2 regions of the Ruegeria sp. CL7 genome follow, and region 2 is predicted to be linked to the other one. Evidence: riboswitches for the same ligand, from Rfam matches in the RefSeq annotation. Region 2 holds a riboswitch; the other holds the start of a gene.
What was found. A riboswitch is a leader RNA that binds a small molecule or an ion and turns the genes downstream of it on or off. The one in region 2 is predicted to bind cobalamin.
Positions count from the first base shown of each region.

Region 1 (4,212 bases), on a different contig from region 2:
CGCGCGCAATCGCCGTCCGATTACAGTGGCACCGGGCCAGATTTTTCCCTGAAAAAACACCTGAACGGAGAGATCTTGTCCGAGGGCCTGATCTATGGCCCCAACGGCAAAATGTCGAACAGCTTTGTCGCGCGCATGTCCGGCGAATGGCAAGGCAACTCGGGCACGCTGACCGAGTACTTCACCTACTCCAACGGAAAACAGATGACCCGCAAATGGTACCTGACGCTGGGAACTGGCAACACATTCACGGCAATGGCGGATGATATCGTGGGCGAAGGTCGGGGCATTATCTCGGGGTCCACGGTAAAACTGACCTATCGTATCATTCTGCCAGATGACGCTGGTGGACACACACTGGATGTCACCGATTGGATGTACCTGACAGAAACCGGCGTCATCATGAATCGGTCCGAGATGCGCAAGTTTGGCGTCAAGGTCGCGGAACTGATCGCCACAATGCGTCCAAGCCCCAGATCGAAACCGATGCATCCAAGTGGGTCAAACGGGTATGACGCGACTTCGGAAGGGAAGCCGTTGCAATGATCACCTTTCGCTCTTTCATCGCCTGCATTGCCATCGCAAGCCTTGCAATTCTGGCGGCCTGCTCCAGCAAACCGAAGGTACCAAAAACGTTTCTGTCGGACCGACAGTTGAACCTGGAAGAGTTTTTTGAGGGTAAAACAGTGGCCTACGGTCAGTTTCAGGATGTTCTGGGAAATATCCCCCGCAGATTCACGGTTGATATCGACGGAACATGGGACGGCGAAACCCTGACCCTGGTCGAAGACTTCGTCTACGACGATGGCGCGACGGAACAACGCATCTGGACATTGACCAAAACCGGAGAGGATACGTGGACCGGTACGGCGCCTGGCGTGCTGGGCACCGCCAGCGGGATTGAACGCGGGGATACGTTCAACTGGAAATACAAGATCGACCTGCCGATCAAGGACGGGACCATGCGTGTCAAATTCGACGACTGGATGTGGCTGCTGGACGACGACCGTCTGCTGAACCGCGCGTATGTCTCACGCTATGGCGTCCGTCTGGGTGAAGTCATCCTGTTCTTCGAGAAGAAATAGGGCCGTCAGGCCCGGTTTCATCACAAAAGTCAGTAGAAAATAAACTCGTCCACCAATGCTGTCGTCGATCCCTTGACCTCACCGGCCGTGTTTGCCCTTGGCCCGTCCGAGGCTGCGCCCTCGGCGCGTTCGCCGCCCTCGACCTTCAAGCGCGCGCGTTCTATCTGCCCCCAGAGGAAAAACAGACCATCCCGTTTTCCCATGAGGCGCGAAGGAACTGTTGTCCGCAAAACACCTGTTTTCGGTTTTGGCATCTGCTCTCTTACTGCCTCCGGTGTTTTCCACCATTTTCGGAAAACGTAATGGTTTTTCCCGAAAAAGACAATTTTTTATGGACAAAATGAGGTTTTCTACCGTCCGTTGACAGGATGGACTGACAACTCTCGCATGACGGATATTCGCCTTCTTCACCTGCCTCATGGCAAGCCAGCACTATCCCAAACGGATCAACTTCACCCAAAAGGGTTTGCTGCAAACCTCCTTCACTTGGCCTGACTCTCTCTTTTCCAGCCATGCTCAGGCGACGTGCAGCGTTTCGTTTCTGTGCAGAGCAGCCGGGCCTTCGCTGTCACGGCTGGGGGACAATTTGACGGCGCGGATGTCAGACGTGGCCGCATCCATCGCAAAGCCCACTGGCCCCTGCAGAACGCCGTGCTGGCGGGCTTGCCATGCCCCTGTGCCAAGGACCGTGATCCCGGCGCCGTCCACTCAGCCGGAAAATTTCCATGTCTGTTTTGAAACCGGAAATGTCGCAAGCATTTCAGCGCCCAAGCAGGTAGAAAGTAGGCTGCCATCGTGAGGTGCCGCTGTTTGATTCTCAGACCGCGGAGAATTGGGAAGCCGGTGGAATTCCGGCGCTGCCCCCGCAACGGTAAGGAAGGTCAGGTTCGACAATCAACCACTGGGACGAGGATCCCGGGAAGGTGTCGCAACCGGGTGCAAGCCCCTTTCAAGTCCGGAAACCAGCCTTGCAGATATGTCAAACCGCGGGTGGCGGTGGGGGCACGGGTTTCGGACGTGGTCCTCGCGCGCCTCCGGACGGTTCCTCCCTGTCATCTGCCCAAGCAATGCCGCGGGGCGCGGCAGGAGAGCCAGAAGTGAACAATGTCCAAAACCTGTTGGCGCGTCGAATCCCGGGCTATGCTCTGGAACGGGCCTTTTACACCGACCCCGAGATCTTTCAGACCGACCTGGAAACCATCCACTATCGCGAATGGCTCTTTGCCATTCCGGCCTGTGAACTGGTGAAAGCCGGCGACTATGTAACGTACAACGTGGGTGCCTATCGCGTGATCATCGTGCGCGGCGCCGACAACCAGATCCGGGCGTTTCACAACACCTGCCGCCATCGCGGCTCGATCATATGCAAGGCGGCAAAAGGCAACGCGCCGAAGCTGGTTTGCCCGTATCACCAATGGACCTACGAGCTTGACGGCTCTTTGCTGTGGGCCCGCGACATGGGGCCAGAGTTTGATCCCAGACAGCATGGTTTGAAGACGGTTCATTGCCGCGAGCTTGCCGGGTTGGTCTATATCTGTCTGGCGGATGTCGCCCCGGATTTTGACACGTTTGCCAATATCGCGCGCCCGTATCTTGAGCCGCATGATCTTGCGAATGCCAAGGTCGCATTCGAAAGCTCGATCATCGAGAACGGCAACTGGAAACTGGTCTGGGAAAACAATCGCGAGTGCTATCACTGCGGCGGCAACCACCCTGCGCTGTGCCGGACCTTCCCTGATGATCCGGGCGTGACGGGGATCGAAGGCGGTGAAACCCCAGCCTATATGCAAGCCCATTTCGACAGGTGCCAGTCAGCGGGTATGCCATCGCAGTTCTATCTGCACGAGGACGGCCAATTCCGTCTGGCGCGGATACCGCTGAAAGAAGGCGCCGAGAGCTATACGATGGACGGGAAATCCGCCGTGCGCCGCTGGTTGGGCCGGTCGCCCTTTGCGGATGCGGGATCGCTTTTGAAGTTCCACTATCCGACCACGTGGAACCACTTTCTTGCCGATCACTCGATTGTTTTCCGTGTTACGCCGATCAGCCCGACAGAGACCGAGGTCACGACCAAATGGCTGGTCAACAAGGATGCGGTTGAAGGCGTTGACTACGACGTGAAACGCCTGACCGAAGTCTGGGTCGCCACGAATGACGAAGACCGTCAGGTGGTCGAGGACAACCAGCAGGGCATCAACAGCCCGGCCTATGTGCCCGGCCCGTATTCAGCCATTCAGGAATCCGGCGTACTGCAATTCGTGGATTGGTATTGCAGCACAGTGTCGGCCCGCCTGACCCCTGACTACATGGCGGCGGAGTAAGTCTGATGAAAGATCTGGACACGCTTTCATCAGCCGTTTGGCAGGATGGAGAGATGCTGGAATGTGTCTCGGTCGTGCCCGAGATGCCGAACACCGCCAGCTTTTCGTTCCGGGCCCCCTCTGGGGCGCAGTTCGCCTATCACCCCGGTCAGTTCCTGACGCTCGAGATTCCGGCGCCCGGCCAGCCCGGGGGAGTCGTGTATCGCACCTACACGATCTCATCGTCGCCATCGCGGCCGCGGTCGATCACCATCACCGCCAAAGCGCAACCCGACAGTATCGGCACGCGCTGGATGCTGGACAATCTTCAACCCGGCATGCGGCTCAAGGCCATTGGGCCTGCGGGCCTGTTCACCAACGCACTGAGCGATGCGCGCAAGTTCCTGTTTATCTCGGCTGGCTCAGGCATCACACCGATGATGTCAATGACCACCTGCATGTGGGACGAAGGCCGCGATCTGGACGTTGTCTTCATCAACTGCGCCAAGCGGCCATCCGAGATCATCTTCCGCCAGCGCTTGGAACAGATGGCCAGCCGCACGGATGGTTTGGACCTGAAGTTCGTGGTGGAAGAGCCGGACCGCTACCGCCCATGGACGGGATATCAGGGGCAGTTCAACCAATTGATGCTGGGCCTGATGGCGCCGGATTACCTTGAGCGCGAAGTCTATTGCTGCGGTCCCGAGCCCTTCATGCAAGCGGTGCGCGACGCGCTGGCCGGTCTTGGTTTTGATATGAACAACTACCATCAGGAAAGCTTCGGCGCGCCGGTGGAAACCGAGGCGGATCAGCCCGAGTTGGATGAC
Region 1 is NZ_JBQFPQ010000007.1:153,553-157,764, forward strand. Features, by position in the region: gene ACR0LI_RS16475 (DUF3833 domain-containing protein) at 1-546, shown strand, start outside; gene ACR0LI_RS16480 (DUF3833 family protein) at 543-1,085, shown strand; gene ACR0LI_RS16485 (hypothetical protein) at 1,115-1,339, opposite strand; partial or broken gene ACR0LI_RS16490 (IS5/IS1182 family transposase) at 1,641-1,793, opposite strand; cobalamin riboswitch at 1,867-2,070, shown strand; gene ACR0LI_RS16495 (aromatic ring-hydroxylating oxygenase subunit alpha) at 2,153-3,406, shown strand; gene ACR0LI_RS16500 (FAD-binding oxidoreductase) at 3,412-4,212, shown strand, end outside.
Region 1: linked by a shared signal. The riboswitch ahead of ACR0LI_RS16495 (aromatic ring-hydroxylating oxygenase subunit alpha) and the one ahead of ACR0LI_RS20020 (hypothetical protein) in region 2 are both predicted to bind cobalamin.

Region 2 (4,212 bases):
CGTTGGGCGCAGCCGAGACTTCCTCGAGCGCCTTCAGCAGCATTTGCCACATCCGGGTTAGAACCCGCATCGGCAGAGCCTCGGCCATGTGTTGGCCCCGGGTCCGTTCGTCCGGAGAAACCGTCGGATCCTGCGCCGCGTCAGGCGTGATCTTCACGACGGACACCCAATGCGTGATCTCGGCCAGATCGCGCAGCACCGCCAGCGGGTCTGCGCCTTCGGCGTATTGGCCGCTCAACTCGGTAAGTGCTCCGGCGGCATCGCCGCGCAGGATCATATCCATAAGGTCCAGAACCCGGCCACGGTCTGCCAGTCCAAGCATTGCACGGACCTGATCGGCGGTCGTCTCGCCAGCCCCATGCGAAATCGCCTGATCCAGCAACGAGGTCGCATCCCGGGCCGATCCTTCCGCTGCTCGGGTGATCAGCGCCAGCGCGTCTTCGGCGATCTGGGCGTTTTCCGCTTCGGCGATCTTGCGCAGCAGGCCAATCATGTCTTCGGGTTCGATCCGGCGCAGGTCGAAACGCTGGCAGCGGGACAGCACAGTGACAGGGACTTTGCGGATTTCAGTGGTTGCGAAGATGAACTTCACATGCGCGGGCGGTTCTTCCAACGTCTTGAGCAGCGCGTTGAACGCACTGGTCGAGAGCATATGAACCTCGTCGATGATATAAATCTTGTAACGCGCGCTGGCGGCGCGATAGCGGACACTGTCAATGATCTCGCGGATGTCGTTGACGCCCGTACGGCTGGCGGCGTCCATCTCCATCACGTCGACATGGCGGCCTTCCATGATGGCGACACAATGTTCACACTGACCGCAGGGTTCGGTCGTGGGGCCACCGGTTCCGTCGGGTCCGATGCAGTTCATCCCCTTGGCGATGATCCTTGCGGTCGTGGTTTTGCCGGTGCCGCGAATACCGGTCATGATGAAGGCCTGCGCGATCCGGTCGGCCGCGAACGCGTTTTTCAGGGTGCGCACCATGGCATCCTGACCCACCAGATCGGCAAAGGTTTCCGGGCGATATTTGCGGGCGAGAACCTGATAGGCGGGGCTGGAGCTGTCTGTCATGTCTTCTCGTTGGGATTCGGTGCTTGGGCACAGCGTAGTGGCCACCGTTGCCCGCGTCCACAGCGGGGCGCGATGATTTTTGATTTAGAAACGAGTCGCTTTCGCACTAAACTGCATCAGCGGATTTAATGGCTCATTTTTGTATAGAGTTCTTTGGGGAGGACAGGATTCATGTCGCAGTTGGTGATCTACGCCCTGCAAGTCGGTGGCGGAACGCTGGCGCTGACCTCGATGCCCGGACGCGGCGGAGATTACTCCAGCGATCTGGATATGATCGCAGCCTGGCAGCCGGGGCTTGTTGTTTCGATGACGACGGATGTCGAAATGCTTCAGGACGGGGCGCAGGAATTTGGAAGCGATATTCAAAGCCGCGCCAGCCGATGGGTTCACCTGCCGATCGAAGATTTCGGAGCGCCGACAAAAGCGATTGATGACGCGTGGCCGTCCGTCAGCGCCGCGGCCCGGCACGCGCTGTCCGGCGGAGGTCGCGTATTGGTACACTGCCGCGGGGGCTGTGGCAGGTCAGGTATGATTGTCCTGCGGCTGATGGTCGAATGCGGCGAAGGCGCGGACACGGCGCTGCAACGATTGCGGGCGGTGCGCCCTTGCGCCGTCGAAACGGATGCGCAACTGGCCTGGGCCTCTCGGCGTGCCCAGGCACAGGTCAGTCTGGACTCAGATTGAAATCTGCGCGGGCGCGCAAGCAGGTTTTCGAGGCCGGATCGTAGAAACTTCGATCATCGCGCAGGGTGGGGTTTTCACGACGCCGGATGGCATCGCACTGAACGTGTTTCCGAAGATCAGGTCGGCATAGCCGTTCAGCGGCTCAATCGCGGTTTCGGGCTGCGTCCCGCAAAAGACACGAATGCGGTCTGATTGCGCGCGGAAAATTGCATGACATCCTTCGCTGCAATGTGACAGCGCGCTGCTGCCCTCAATCTCGAAATCGTCACTTGTGGCCGAGGTCGCCTGGGCCATGGCTTCGGATATCGAGCGCGCCAGCCGCGCCAAAGCGGGACAGGTTTTGCCCGTCCGCTGACATACTGTTGCACTGAATTCATGTGTCTTTGTCTTCCAGATCATCCTGCGCCCTCCGCGCTTGGTGGACAGGATATTTGGGACAGGTGGGACAGCGTGATGCCGTCAGGACCTGCCCGGACACCCCGCCCGAGTTTCGGTTTCGTTTCCGATGGCAGGTCTCCTGACTTGCGGGTCATCGCTTTGCCGACCTTCCCAGCCTTTGGGCCAGTGGTGTTTCGGCATCGCTTACCGCTTACAGTTGCGGGGGCAGTCGCGGATTTGGTTGTTGCCTGCATGACCAGACATTACCGCACCGTGTTCCCTTTTCATTCCGACCCCTTGTGGAGGCCGGAAACCATCACACAACCGCTAGCGTTTGAGCACGCATCGAGTCAAGCCGATCTTTTGACCGGACGCTTGGTCATGCTGGATACGGTGTTGGTTCATGCATAGTGTCGAGGGCGTTGAGGTTCGGAAACCGGATTTACCAAGCGCAAAGCCAGAGATCATGTTGGACACAGAGCAAACGGTAATGACCGAAGAATTTCGCTTTCCGTCCGGGCAGAAAACACTGTCTGCCCGGTTGTACAGCCCGCTGTCTTCGCCCGAAATCGTCGTCGTGCTGAACAGTGCAACGGGTGTGCCGCGCGATTATTACCGTCATTTCGCACGATGGCTTGCTGCCGAGCAGGGTATGGCCTGCCTGACCTATGACTATCGCGATTACGGGCATTCCTTGACCGGCCGCCTGAAAGATTCGCGTGCGACCATGGCGGATTGGGCCTTGATCGACATGCCCGCGGCACGGGCAGAAATGCGCAGACGGTTTCCCGATTCGCAGCATTGGACCATCGGCCATTCGATCGGCGCGATGTTGGGGCCTGTGCAGCCGGATATCGATCTGATTGATCGCATGATCTGTGTGTGTTCGGGGCTGGTAACCCTAAGCGACCATCCATGGCCCTATCGTGGTTTGGCAGGATTGTTCTGGTATGGTCATGCCCCGCTTTTGGCCCGAGCCCTTGGCTACCTTCCCGGAAAGGCGATCGGGTTCGGCTCGGATCTGCCGGCATCGGTCTATTGGCAGTGGCGCAAATGGTGTACGGCGCCTTTGAACTATGTGCCTGAAATCGGGCATGAGTTACCTGCGGCGCAGTGGAAGGATTCTGGAACGCCCGTGGATTTGTTCACCTTCGAGGACGACCAGATGGTGCCGCCGGAAGCGGTTTGGCGGCTTGCGGATCTTTACGGCCCCGATGCCAACCGCCACCTGCTGAGCCCTGCCGATTTCAGGTTGCCTGAGGTTGGTCATATCGGAGCATTTGCCCGGCGCAATGCAGCGGTTTGGCCGCGACTGATCGCTTGATCAGACGCGGCGCAGGACGGGCCGGGCACCGTCCAACGATCACCGGTTGCGAAGTTTCTTTTCCTTCATGACGCCACGGACCATCTTGCCGAACGCTTTGTCCCGCGCCCGGGACTGCGCGACGGTTTCAGAATTGCGCTGATCTTCGCGCCGAAGCTTGCGCCACCGGTCCAATCGAGCCGGATCAAGCGTGCCGTGGCTTATTGCCTTTTGCACGGCACATCCGGGCTCGGAGCTGTGCTGGCAATCCGAAAAACGGCAGTCCCGGCTCAACTCGGCAAGGTCCGAGAAAACGTCGTCGATCCCGTCCCGAGCGTCCAGCAGGCGCAACGCGCGCATTCCGGGTGTATCGATCAACCAGCCACCGTTGCGCATCCGGTGCAATGCGCGTGCGGTCGTCGTGTGCCGGCCCCGCGCGTCATCCTCGCGAATGTCCGAGGTGGCGAGATCCTGATCGGTCATGGTATTGGCAAGTGTCGTCTTGCCAACGCCCGACGATCCAACCAGCGCTCCGGTCTGGCTTTTGGGGCACCACGACAGAACCTTTTCAACCTCTGCCGGGTCCAGCGCGTTGATCGCCAGAACCGTCAGGAACGGATCCAGAGATTGCACCTGCCCCGAGAAACTGTCGGGGTCCGCCGATTTGTCGGCCTTCGTCATAACAACGACCGGGTAACACCCGGCCTGATGCGCGAGCGCCAGATATCGTTCCAGCCGGGGCAGTTTGAAATCGGCATTGCACGAGCTGACGATG
Region 2 is NZ_JBQFPQ010000014.1:8,341-12,552, forward strand. Features, by position in the region: gene ACR0LI_RS20010 (DNA polymerase III subunit gamma/tau) at 1-1,105, opposite strand, end outside; gene ACR0LI_RS20015 (protein-tyrosine phosphatase family protein) at 1,244-1,756, shown strand; gene ACR0LI_RS20020 (hypothetical protein) at 1,748-2,155, opposite strand; cobalamin riboswitch at 2,247-2,467, opposite strand; gene ACR0LI_RS20025 (alpha/beta hydrolase family protein) at 2,625-3,458, shown strand; gene rsgA (ribosome small subunit-dependent GTPase A) at 3,498-4,212, opposite strand, start outside.